Regions from separate parts of the Albibacterium sp. genome, predicted to be linked through region 1. Evidence: riboswitches for the same ligand, from Rfam matches in the RefSeq annotation. Region 1 holds a riboswitch; the other holds the start of a gene.
The links. A riboswitch is a leader RNA that binds a small molecule or an ion and turns the genes downstream of it on or off. The one in region 1 is predicted to bind cobalamin.
Positions count from the first base shown of each region.

Region 2: another riboswitch for cobalamin. It lies ahead of metE (5-methyltetrahydropteroyltriglutamate--homocysteine S-methyltransferase); the one in region 1 lies ahead of VL047_RS10190 (ribonucleotide-diphosphate reductase subunit beta).

Region 1 is NZ_DATJCH010000022.1:28,367-34,744, reverse strand. It holds gene VL047_RS10220 (MFS transporter) at 1-384, shown strand, start outside; gene VL047_RS10215 (HAD family phosphatase) at 545-1,159, shown strand; gene VL047_RS10210 (TIGR02757 family protein) at 1,179-2,036, shown strand; gene lpdA (dihydrolipoyl dehydrogenase) at 2,124-3,512, opposite strand; gene VL047_RS10200 (SDR family oxidoreductase) at 3,718-4,578, shown strand; gene VL047_RS10195 (CinA family protein) at 4,571-5,083, shown strand; cobalamin riboswitch at 5,215-5,347, shown strand; gene VL047_RS10190 (ribonucleotide-diphosphate reductase subunit beta) at 5,471-6,378, shown strand, end outside.
Region 2 is NZ_DATJCH010000012.1:797,399-803,776, reverse strand. It holds gene metE (5-methyltetrahydropteroyltriglutamate--homocysteine S-methyltransferase) at 1-991, opposite strand, end outside; cobalamin riboswitch at 1,156-1,347, opposite strand; gene VL047_RS07520 (FAD-dependent oxidoreductase) at 1,404-2,936, opposite strand; gene VL047_RS07515 (D-2-hydroxyacid dehydrogenase) at 3,035-3,967, opposite strand; gene VL047_RS07510 (hypothetical protein) at 4,088-5,422, shown strand; gene VL047_RS07505 (carboxymuconolactone decarboxylase family protein) at 5,535-5,969, opposite strand; gene VL047_RS07500 (acyl-CoA dehydrogenase family protein) at 6,258-6,378, shown strand, end outside.

The DNA of each region.
Region 1 (6,378 bases):
GGTGGCCCGATCGGAGATCGGATTGGAAGAAAGTATGTAATATGGGCATCTATATTAGGGGCGGCGCCCTTTGCTTTAGCACTACCTTATGCAGATTTACTTTGGACAACCATTCTTTCGATAATTATCGGTTTTGTCCTTGCATCAGCATTTTCAGCGATTCTGGTGTATGCACAAGAACTTTTACCAGGTAAAATAGGGATGGTATCAGGTTTATTCTTTGGATTTGCTTTTGGAATGGGGGGCATCGGTTCGGCCTTATTGGGACAATTAGCCGATTTGACGAGTATCTCCTATGTATATTACATCTGCTCCTTCTTGCCATTGCTAGGATTGATTGCTGGATTTTTGCCAAATCTAGATCAGCACAAGGATATTGGGTAGTTAATTCACAAGACACATTTATATAAACTAACGCGATATATAAATGATATTAATATTTGATTAATAGATAATTACAAAGTGATATAGATAAAATCTATGGGGTTATTTGAGCTTACTATGCCGATAATAATGCCTATATTTGTTATTTTAAAATAAAGACATGATAGAAAATACAATTGATAAGTTAGCCGTATTAACACAGAAGACGGAAGGAAAATACAAAGCCTTTTTATATGACTGCGATGGAACTTTAGCTAATAATATGTTTTTGCATAAAGCAGCATATGTGAAGGCTGCTTCTAAATATGGGATTGATTTGAATCCTGATATTGTTGATGAATTGGCAGGCTGGCCAACTGTTAAAGTAGCTGAAGAAATCAATAGAAGATATGCTGCAAATTTGGACCCTAAAGTCTTTGGGAAAGAAAAGTCAACCGTATTTGTAAATGAGTTTATTGAAAAAACAGAACCCATGCCTTTTGTTGTAGATCACTTATTGGCACACGTTGGTAAAGTCCGTATTGCTGTAGTATCTGGTGGTAGCAGAAGTACCGTTCAAAAGACCTTGACCGTTTTAGGCATTCTGCCTTATATTGAAGTTTTGGTATGTGCAGGCGAAACACCCAAAGGTAAACCCTATGCTGATCCTTTCTTAAAAGCGGCTGAACTTCTAGGAGTAGAGCCGGAGGCCTGTGTAGTCTTTGAAGATGGTGTACCAGGCGTTCAAGCAGCCGAAGCTGCAGGAATGGATTGGATACGAGTTGATGAAATTTAGAGAACTGCAATGAACTTCGATGTTTGATTTAAAGACTTTTTTGGATGATAAGGTAGACCAGTTTAATAGGCCCGATTTTATTGAATCGGATCCTATTAGTATACCCCATCGTTTCACTAAAAAGGAAGATATTGAAATCATTGGTTTCTTTGCTGCTATGTTGGCATGGGGACAGCGGAAGACAATCTTAAATAAATGTACTGACCTTATAGAGCGTATGGATGGAAGTCCATACGATTATATTATCAATCATCAGGAAGAAGATTTAAAGTCCTTGTTGGGATTTAAACATCGAACTTTTAATGATACGGATCTGCTCTATTTTGTAAGCTTCTTTAAGCATCATTATAGCCATTATTCTTCCCTTGAAGAGGCCTTTATACCCAAGGTGAAGCAGTCGGAGTTTAGAGAAGAATATTTAGATTTCCAAACAGAAGAGAGTATAGAGTTAAGTTCCTCAGCTTGCCTTTTGCAGAATTTGCGGAGGGGACCTGTCGTAATTGAAGATGCATTGAATCACTTCCGATCCTATTTTTTTAGTCTGGATGATTATCCTTTGAGAACTCGTAAACATGTAAGTTCTCCTCAGCAAAAATCAACATGTAAACGCTTGAATATGTTTTTGCGATGGATGGTTAGAAAGGATAATAAAGGTGTTGATTTTGGAATATGGACCAAGCTATCTCCTGCATCATTAATATGCCCCTGTGATGTGCACGTAGATCGTGTTGCACGAAAGTTAGGTTTGATATCACGAAAACAAACTGATTGGCTAACAGCTATTGAACTCACTCAAAATCTACGACAATTAGATTATAAAGATCCTGTCAAATATGATTTTGCTTTATTTGGATTGGGAGTAGAGAAGGAGATGTAGGGTATAAATAGATCATAAAAAAAGCAGGTTAGACGTTAAATCCAACCTGCTTTTTTTATGATAAGAATTATGTGTTACTAATGCATTCTATAAGTGAATCACTTCACCATAAGCATCAGCTGTTGCTTCCATGATAGCTTCACTCATTGTTGGGTGAGGGTGGATAGCTTTTAATATTTCATGTCCGGTAGTTTCTAATTTACGGGCAACTACTATTTCTGCTATCATTTCTGTAACATTGGCTCCAATCATGTGTGCTCCTAAAAGCTCACCATATTTGGCATCGTATATCATCTTTATAAAACCATCTTTGGCACCAGCAGCACTCGCTTTACCTGAAGCTGAGAATGGAAACTTACCGATTTTTAATTCGTAACCAGCTTCTTTAGCAGCTTTTTCAGTTAAACCTACCGAAGCAATCTCTGGTGTACAGTAGGTACAACCAGGTATATTACCATAGTCAATCGCTTGTACATCCATGCCCGCAATCTTTTCTACACAGGTAATTCCTTCAGCAGATGCAACATGGGCTAAAGCTTGTCCTTTTACGATATCACCGATAGCATATACACCTTCAATGTTTGTTTTGTAAAAATCATCAACAACAACATGTCCTCTTTCAGTTTTAACACCTACTTCCTCAAGGCCTATGTTTTCAATATTCGGAGTGATTCCAACAGCAGAAAGTACGATACTAGCTTCTAAATCTTGTGTTCCTTTTGCACTTTTAATAGAAACTTTATTAACCGAACCTGAATTCGTTACAGCTGTAACTTCTGAGCTGGTTAATACAGTTATTCCTGCTTTCTTTAAACTTCTTTCCAGTTGTTTTGAAACTTCTTCGTCTTCAACAGGAACAATTCTATCTAAGAATTCAACAATGGTAACCTTAGTTCCAATGGCATTATAGAAATAAGCGAACTCAACACCAATAGCACCAGAACCTACAACTACTATAGATTCAGGTTGTTTCTCAAGGCTCATAGCCTGACGGTAACCAATGATGTTTTTACCATCTTGTTTCAAATTCGGAAGTTCACGAGAACGAGCACCAGTAGCTAAAATAGTGTGTTTAGCTGAATATTCTTTAGTAGAGCCATCGGCATCTTTAACGGTAATTTTACCGCCTTTTTTGATACTAGCTGTTCCTAAAATAACGTCAATCTTATTTTTTTTCATTAAGAATTGAATACCCTTGCTCATCCCATCTGCCACTCCGCGGCTTCTTTTCACAATAGCCGGAAAATCCGCTTCTCCACCATTTACTTTAATTCCATAGTCTTCAGCATGGTTAAGATATTCAAACACCTGAGCACTTTTTAATAATGCTTTTGTAGGGATACAACCCCAGTTGAGACATATTCCACCAAGTGATTCACGTTCTATAATAGCTGTTTTGAAGCCTAATTGAGAAGCTCTGATTGCAGCAACATAGCCTCCAGGGCCGCTTCCTATAACAATAATGTCGTAATTCATGCTTTGATATTAACGTATAAAGATTTCTTAATAATGTTGTTAGATGCAAACTTACATATTTTTTTACTTTTTATAAGATATCCTATCTACCAAAGCAGCTTCATAGTTGATACTAAATAGACCCACAAAGTGAGATAAATTTATAAATATTATTAAAACAAGCAATCCGGCGATGTGTTATTTTATTGAATAAACAACCCTATTTATGAAAGAAACGAAAGATAAAGCACCGAAGGCTCAAAAGCAAGATAAGCAACCGGGCGATCAGTTTAAAATGGATCCTCAACCTGAATCTAAAGCAGATAATGCACAGGCGAAGAAATTGGAAAGCAAAGTAGCTATTATCTCTGGTGGGGATAGTGGGATCGGAAGAGCAGTTGCACTAGCTTTTGTAAGAGAGGGAGCACAGGTTTGTATTACATATTTAGATGAAGAGAAGGATGCGAAAGAAACAGAAAAGTTAATAAAAGAGGCAGGTGGCAATTGTTTATTAATTGCAGGAGATGTAAGAGATGATAAACACTGTGATGCAATTGTAGCAAAAACGATTGATTCATTTGGGAAATTAGATATTCTTGTTAATAATGCAGCTGTTCAATATCCTCAAAAATCTCTATTAGATATCAGCAACGAGCAACTTCAAAAGACATTTCAAACTAATATTTTTGCATATTTCTATTTAACAAGAGCAGCTTTACCTTATTTGAAAGAAGGAGCGTCAATTATTAATACTACTTCTGTTACAGCTTATCGTGGTAGTGAACATTTAATTGATTATGCATCTACTAAAGGGGCGATTGTAGGATTTACACGTTCGCTTGCTAATAATCTTGCAAAGAAAAATATACGAGTAAATGGAGTAGCCCCGGGACCCATATGGACGCCTTTAATTCCAGCGAGTTTCAGTAAAAAGAAAGTTGCTGAATTTGGCAAAGATGTCCCAATGGGCCGTCCTGGTCAACCCAATGAAGTTGCCCCTTCTTATGTGTTTTTAGCATCTGACGATGCTAGTTACATGACCGGTCAGATTATTCATCCAAATGGAGGAGAAGTAGTTAATGGATAAGAAAAGTGCGGAGAAATCTCTTTATGATAAAGATGATTTGCAACAGATTGCCTCTTTTTTGATTAAATCTAGGTCGACTTTATCTGTTGCTGAAAGTGTGACATCCGGCTGTTTACAAACTGCCTTTTCTTTAGCAGAAGGTGCTACCTTGTTTTTTCAAGGTGGCATTACGGTTTATCAAGGAGGACAAAAAACAAGGATACTTGATGTCGAGCCAATTTATGGAGAAGAGAATGAGTTTGTTAATTTTTCAGTAGCCTGTCAAATGGCTTTAGGTTCAAATAAGCTTTTTTTAAGTAATTATGCCATCGCTATTACTGGTTTTACTCAACCCATTCCTAATCACGAGTTCAAAAACCCCTATGCTTATTACGCAGTAGCAAAAGATCAGGAGATTATTTTAAAAGGTTTTGTAGAAGCAAAAAATAATGATTCTTTTAGCATACAAGAGAGCTATGCAAAACAGATTTTAAAGTTATTTAAGAATCTATTGAACGATTATTAACCTATTTTTCAACACAATACATAGTGATGCACAAGCTTTCCCAGTAGCATACGTTAATAAGTTTGCAATTGTTGATAAATACTTCTTAGGTAAATATTGCATTCGATTTTTAAAACAATAGTTTTGTCATGTAAAATCATAGCAATAAGGTATTGCACCAAGTAATAAAAAAAGGGGAATCGTGTGAAATTCACGAGCTGTTGCGCAACTGTAAATAGAGATTAACTCTCAAGCCAGACTACCTTCCTTATCCGCTTGACTTTGCTTTCGCAAGAAAAGTAAATGTCCGAATGAATCCAAGGGTATTAATTCCCTGTTTTTCGCTAATCCGTTTGTACATATTACTTTTTTAGCTTTTAGTTTTTAAAAAATTAAAAAGTTATTAATATGAGCATTTTCGACAAAAGGATAAACTACAAGCCCTTTGAATATCCTGAAATTTTAAGTTTTACAGAGGCAATTAATAAATCTTACTGGGTTCATTCAGAAGTAGATTTTACAGCAGATGTACAAGATTTCCATTCTCATTTGAGTGCTAATGAAAAGGAAGTTATTAAAAGAAGTTTGCTTGCAATTGCGCAGATTGAGGTCTCAGTAAAATCTTTCTGGGGTAACCTATATACACACATACCAAAACCAGAATTTAATGGTTTAGGAAGTACTTTTGCTGAGTGTGAGTTCCGTCATTCTGAAGCATATTCCCGACTATTAGATGTATTGGGTTACAACAATGAATTTTCGCAGTTAATTAATGTGCCTGTTATAGAAAAACGAATCGCTTATCTCTCAGATGCTTTAGTTTATAGTAAATCAGAAAATGAGAAAGAATATCTTTTCTCGCTGGTTCTATTTGCCATGCTGATAGAAAATGTTTCCCTTTTTAGCCAATTCGCTATCATACTTTCGTTTACTCGGTTTAAAGGAGTGATGAAAAACATCAGTAATATCATCGCTTGGACCTCTGTCGATGAGCAGGTTCATGCAAATGCCGGAATGTATATTGTAAATAAGATAAAAGAAGAGTTTCCTGAGTTCTTTGATGAAACTACTAAAAAAAGAATTTCAGAGATCGTTCTTCATTCTATTCAGGTAGAATCGGAAATACTTGACTGGATTTTTGAACAAGGTGAAATCGATATTGTCAGCAAAAAAAACCTCCTCAATTTTATGAAATATAGGGTAGATGATAGCTTGTTTAAAATCGGAATGCAAAAAATATTTAACGTTTCTGAGAGTGATTATCATCCCATGGTATGGTTTGAGGAAGAGGTTTTTGCAAATAGTATGGACGATTT
Region 2 (6,378 bases), on a different contig from region 1:
AACAAGATGGTGCAATCAATACACGTTCAGTTCCTATTTTATGAACAACTTTATCTATCAATCCTAAGGAATTATTAAAATCGTTCTTCCAGACATTTCTTCCATCAACTATACCTAGGGATAGCTGAAGATGAGGAGGAAGTATATTTAACACTTCATCCAATTGTTCCGGACAGCGTATTAAGTCGATATGCAAAGCTGTTATCGGTAAAGAAGCAGCTAAGTGAGTATTGTCTCGCAGACCTTCGAAATAGGTAGCAACCAATATATTGATCGCTGGAAATTTTTTATGGATTTCTGTATAAACAGAAGTAAATGCAGCCTTCTCCTTTTCATTTAAGTCCATTGCCAAGAATGGCTCATCAAATTGTACCCATTCTACTCCATTTTCCTTTAATTTATTTAGGATTTCAAAGTATACAGGTAAAAGATTTTTTAACAGTTCGATCCGTTCAAAGCCTTCTTCCTTTTCCTTTCCCAAAAGCAAGTAGGAAACTGGGCCTATAATAACCGGTTTAGTTAGTATACCCAATTGTTTCGCTTCATGAAACTCATCTAGAATTTTTGTAGAAAAGAGTTTGAACTGCTGATTTTTTTGGAACTCAGGAACGATGTAATGATAATTGGTATCAAACCACTTAGTCATTTCCATTGCAGTTATATCCACTTCTTCTTTTTGAAATCCTCTCGCCATAGCAAAATAGAGATCAATCTCTGAGTTATTGCGGTTTAGTATAACTTCATAATATTTATTAGGTATTGCACCAACTGTTAATGTCATGTCTAATACCTGATCATAAAATGAAAAATCGTTGGAAGGAATTAAATCAATACCAGCTTCTTGCTGTAATTGCCAGTTTCGCTGGCGGATATCCTTACCCACCTGAAGAAGTTCGTGTTGAGATGTTTTGCCCGACCAATAGTGCTCGCAGGCTTTTTTGAGTTCTCGATTGCTACCAATACGCGGGTAGCCAAGATTGTTAGTTAGCATTGTTGTTTTTTTAAAAGATTAATAAATCTGTTAAAGTTCTTTGCTAAGTCACAATGCTTTGAGAAATGAATGGTATGAAAGGGAGATACAAAGAGAATTCATAAGTGGAGAAGGACCTGAATTAAAATGTATCATACCTGACTGTAGCTTCATATCGCGAAAGCATTGTCAATTCGAATGAGGCAGGTCTCCTGACTTGTAACATTTTTACCATCCTTCCCGTTCTGATTGCTCAGACAGTGGATTCTTGTATTGGTAAAAACTTTATGTTACTTACAGTTGCGCGACAGTTCGTGATTTACACACGATTCCCTATTAATTTGCAGCTAAGCAAAGCCTTCTTCGGTTGATTAAGAATGTATAAAGAACTAAAGAAACAAAGGTACAATAAATGCTATAATTTTCATAGACATTAAGAAGGTGTATCTTTTGGTTTCGCTAAGTTCGTATATGCTGGCCCTTCAATAACTTCTCCATCAATGGTAAAACGACTTCCGTGGCATGGACAATCCCAGCTTTTTTCGGCATTATTGAAGTGAACGATACAACCTAAATGTGTACAAACAGATGAAACGATGTGCAGTTCATTATTTTCATCGCGATATGCCGCTACTTTTTCATCATCTAACTTCAAGGTTTTCCCTTCACCGGCTTTGATTTCCTTTAATTGATCAACCTCTCCATAAAATAAATAGTCTTTAACTAAAGAAGTAATGACATTTACATTCTCCTTTATAAACTGCCCGGCTGAAGCAAGAGGAGTAAAGCGTTTAGGATCATATAATTTAGACCAGTCGTTCTCTACTCCAAAAATAGTGTCTGTTATTATTGATGCTGCCAATGTTCCGTAAACAAGTCCATCAGCTTTAAATCCCGTTGCAATGAAAACATTCGATTGTAATGGACTTGTCCCTATATAAGGTAATCCGTCTGCAGATTTATAGTTTTGTGCCGCCCAGCGGTAAATAATATCTTCAACATCAAAATGCTTATGTAGATATTGCTCAACCTTTTGCAAACATTCTTCTGTATTATTGATTGTTCCAACCAAATAGGGCTCTCCGACTATTATCAAAAAGTTTCCTTCTTCATTTGAATAAGGACGGATTGAATATTGATAGGAATCATTAATATGCCAGTATATTCCCTCTAAAGGTAAACTTCCTTTTATTTTTGCTGCCAGAGCAAACTCACGATAAGTCTCCATTTCTGTATGTACTTCGTAAATTCCTTTCGGCGAGTGAGTAGCCATAATAACCTGCTTTGCCTTTACGATTCCGTTGTTAGTATGAACAAGGCAAGGTGTTCCATCTTCAACTTTTAAAACTTTGGTGTTCTCAAAGATCTGGCACCTTGTTGGATCTATGCTACCCGCTAGTCCCAATACATATTTATAGGGGTTTATTTGCGCCTGATGATCAATAGTAGCTATGGTAGAAATATCGGGAAAAGGAAATATATAAGGAACTGAATTAATGGCTTCCAAGTTAGCTTTATGAGCTGCATCAAACTCTTTTTCTACTTCTTCGTCTTTGTCTTTTGAAGAATCTGTAGTGAATAAATGCCAGGGTACACGTTGGAATTCACAATCTATATGATGCTTCTTAACCTGTTCTTCAATGAAATTAATAGCAAATGTTCTGGAGTTAACGACCTGGAGCATCGTTTCTTCCCCATGTTTTGAATCGATTGTACTGAGCCTTTCACCTACAGTTGCGTATAAATTGCCAGTTGAATAACCTGTGGACCCTTTGCCAATTGAGTGTGCTTCCAAAACAACTGCCTTTTTTCCTTTAGCTGTTAGCATGGCAGCAGCACTAATACCTGTTATTCCACCACCTATAATAGCTACGTCTACCTCTAAATCATTTGCTAACGCTGGATATCTCGAGGAATTAATATTTGCAGTCCATACTGATTCTGTAAAATCATGCTCTTTTTTCATTTCTTTTGATTTATTATTATTGACTATATATAATAAACCCTTAAAAATGAATTTTGTTGAAGGCTATGAAAGTATTTTCTAATTCTGGCTGGTTTTCTCTAATATCCCGCTTGTAATTCTATTCGGTCATCTATTCTTTCATTTCTTATAAACTGATAGAAATTAGATATAAATCTTTCAACTCTACCTATAACTTCCTCTTTCCCGCTACCGCCCGTATGTTGAGTGAGAATAACATTTTTCATTCCCCAAAGCGGATTATCTGCAGGCAATGGTTCTTTTTCAGTAACATCAAGCACAGCTCCTGCCAATTTTCCACTCTCAAGTCCGGCTATTAAAGCATCTTCGTCGGTTGTATTACCTCTTCCAATGTTTGCATACACGCTCCCTTGGCGCATGGCATCTATAAATATTTTTGAAACATAATGGTCTGCTGCTCCTGGAAGTGTATTAATAACAAGGTCTGTTTCTGGCAACGCCTTTATAGTCTCTTTAAAAGAGTGGAAATCTGCTATGGGATTGTTACGTGCTGTTGTCTTTATTTGACATCCAAAACCGGCAAGTGCTCTTCTAACGGCCAGGCCAATAGTTCCACTACCAAGAATTAGAACTCTTTTATCACCTAAACTTTCCATGGAAGGCCTGATCATTGGTGCTTTCCATTCTTTATCAATTTGAAAACGGATCAAATGATTAATCCCTCTATAGAAGGCAAGTATGCCACCAATAATGGTTTCAGCACAGTCTTGAGAAAACAGATCTCCCATATTTGCTATGAGACTATCAAGTTTAATATGTTGATATTGATTAAAACCAGCAGAATCTATCTGCCAGAACTTAAGTGAAGGTAAAGGTTCCTTGAACCAGGAAGGAGGGGGGTTGCCCAGTATTACTTCCGCAGATTTAAATGCATGGTGTATCTCAGATTCAGACAAGTTACTTTTAAAAGTCAGGTCTGATTCTACAGGTAGTTTTGCTCGTAATTCATCCTGAAGACTTTGGTCAAGATCTGTATAAATAAATACTCTCATTGATCATGATTTTCCTTAAAGTTATCAATATTATTAAGGATATATATAAGACTTTTATAAAAATGTATAAGCTATACAGAGCTTTACACTTTATCTTTGTCGATCATTAAACGAGTTTATATGAAAATCAAAATTATATTAGCCGCTTTTTTAAGTACCTATATATTCAGTGTTTATGCTCAGGATGAGCACGCTATGCACCATTCTGCTGATACAACGGCTATGCAAGATATGATGCATGATATGGCTGTTCCTATGGGACATTCTTATTCGTTGAATTTACCGATGGCGCGAAATGGATCAGGAACAACATGGCTTCCTGATGAATCGCCAATGTATGGGATTATGCTTCATTCAAAAAAATGGATGTATATGCTGCATGGAAATATTGCTTTGCGGTATACAAAGTCAGACTTAGGAAACAAAGGCACTCGGGGGAGAGATATGTTTGATGCTCCCAACTGGTTTATGGCAATGGGCCAACGTAAAGTTGGTCAAAAAGGACTGTTTAACTTCAATGTCATGCTTTCCTTAGATCGGCTTACAGAAGGAGGTGATGGTTATCCATTATTGTTTCAAACCGGAGAATCGTGGAAAGGAATCCCATTAGTCGATCAGCAACATCCGCATGATCTATTTTCAGCACTATCTATTGGCTACACACAATCCCTATCTGAAAAGTCAGACTTGTCTATTTATTTAGGCTATCCAGGAGAACCTGCGCTTGGTTCTGTTGCATTTATGCATCGTCCCTCTGCATTTTCTAATCCGGATGCTCCCATTAGTCACCATTGGAATGATGGAACTCATATTACTTTCGGAGTTGCAACTTTGGGTTTCCGCTATGATAAATTTAAAATTGAAGCGTCTTCTTTTACCGGACGAGAGCCAGATGAAAATCGATTTGATTTTGATAAGCCACGATTTGATTCATATAGTGGCCGCTTATCTTATAATCCAACAAAGAATTGGGCTTTCCAATTTTCCCAAGGGTGGATTAAGAGTCCCGAGCTTACACATCCGGGAGTAGATATTAATCGTAGCATCGCTTCTGCAATTTATAGTAAATCTTTAGGCGAAGAGAAGTTTTTGAACGCAACTTTGCTTTGGGGACTTAATAAAGCTAAAGGACATGACGGCGAGAATGCAGCTTTGTTTGAAGCTTCCTACCGATTGAGAAAACTCGAGCTGTACACTCGTTATGAATGGGTTCAGAAATCTGTGGAAGAATTAAATTTGGATGAGAGTGTCTATGGAGAACATGTTCTTTTTCCGGTTAATGCGCTAACATTGGGATTAAATTATGATGTATTTACTGTTGGAAAGATTCGTATGGCTGCTGGCGGACAAGTGTCATTATATCACACAGACTCCCAACTGAATACATTATATGGAAAAAACCCTTCTTCCGGACAAGTATTTTTAAGGATCTATCCTGCCTTCATGAAGATGTAGAATTGTTGGTTATCTGTTGTTCTTCTAATAATGTATTTAGCGACTTTTTTTGTACAAAACTTGCGCTAAAATACATTATCAGAAAATGTTAGATGCAAATTAGAATAGAGTGTTAATCCAATTCTTTTTGCGAGGTAATCGCTAACCTATTCCAACTATTGATTGTTACGATGGCCATGATAATCTCGGACAAATAGGTGCTATCAAATAGCTCTGCAGCTTTTTGATAGGTTTCATCCGATACACTGTTTTTTATATTGGTAACCTCTTCAGTTAAAGCTAAAATAGCTCTTTCTTCCTCAGTATATAAGTCAGTTTCCCGCCAGGCATTCAGAAGGTAGATGCGCTGTTCTGTTTCTCCTAATTTTCGTGCGTCTCTGGTGTGCATATTTATACAATAAGCACAACCGTTTATTTGCGATGCTCTGATTTTAATTAACTCTTTATGAATAGGGTTAAGGCTGGAAACTTTTAAGTATCCTTCTAAAGCCGACATTGCTTTGTAAGCACCAGGTTGGCTGGCAATAATATCAATACGTTTTTTCATGAAAGTAATTTTATAAGAATAGTACTAAAGGTAGATAAAAACCAATATTTAATAGGTTAATTCTATGTAATATTGTGAGTTTTATCATTAAAATATATGTTTTTTTTCACCTCATTTAAAGCTTTATCTACGTCTTTTGTAGATAGGGATTGAGAGGAGAGCCTTTAATTGCAAAAAATATTTAACAGTATGTTTTTATTCTATATATCTTTGAGCGATATTGACAAAAAAGAGAGCTACCAATTCAGTTTAAAATAAAAAAATAGAAAGTAAAAAGATAGTATTACTATGGACGACCTGACACACAGTGAATATTCTAAATTCTTAAAAGACTTTGAAGACACATTACGCCACTTATTTCACGAGAAAGAAGACATAAATAAGCTAAGCTTAGAAAGAGGTCTTCCGC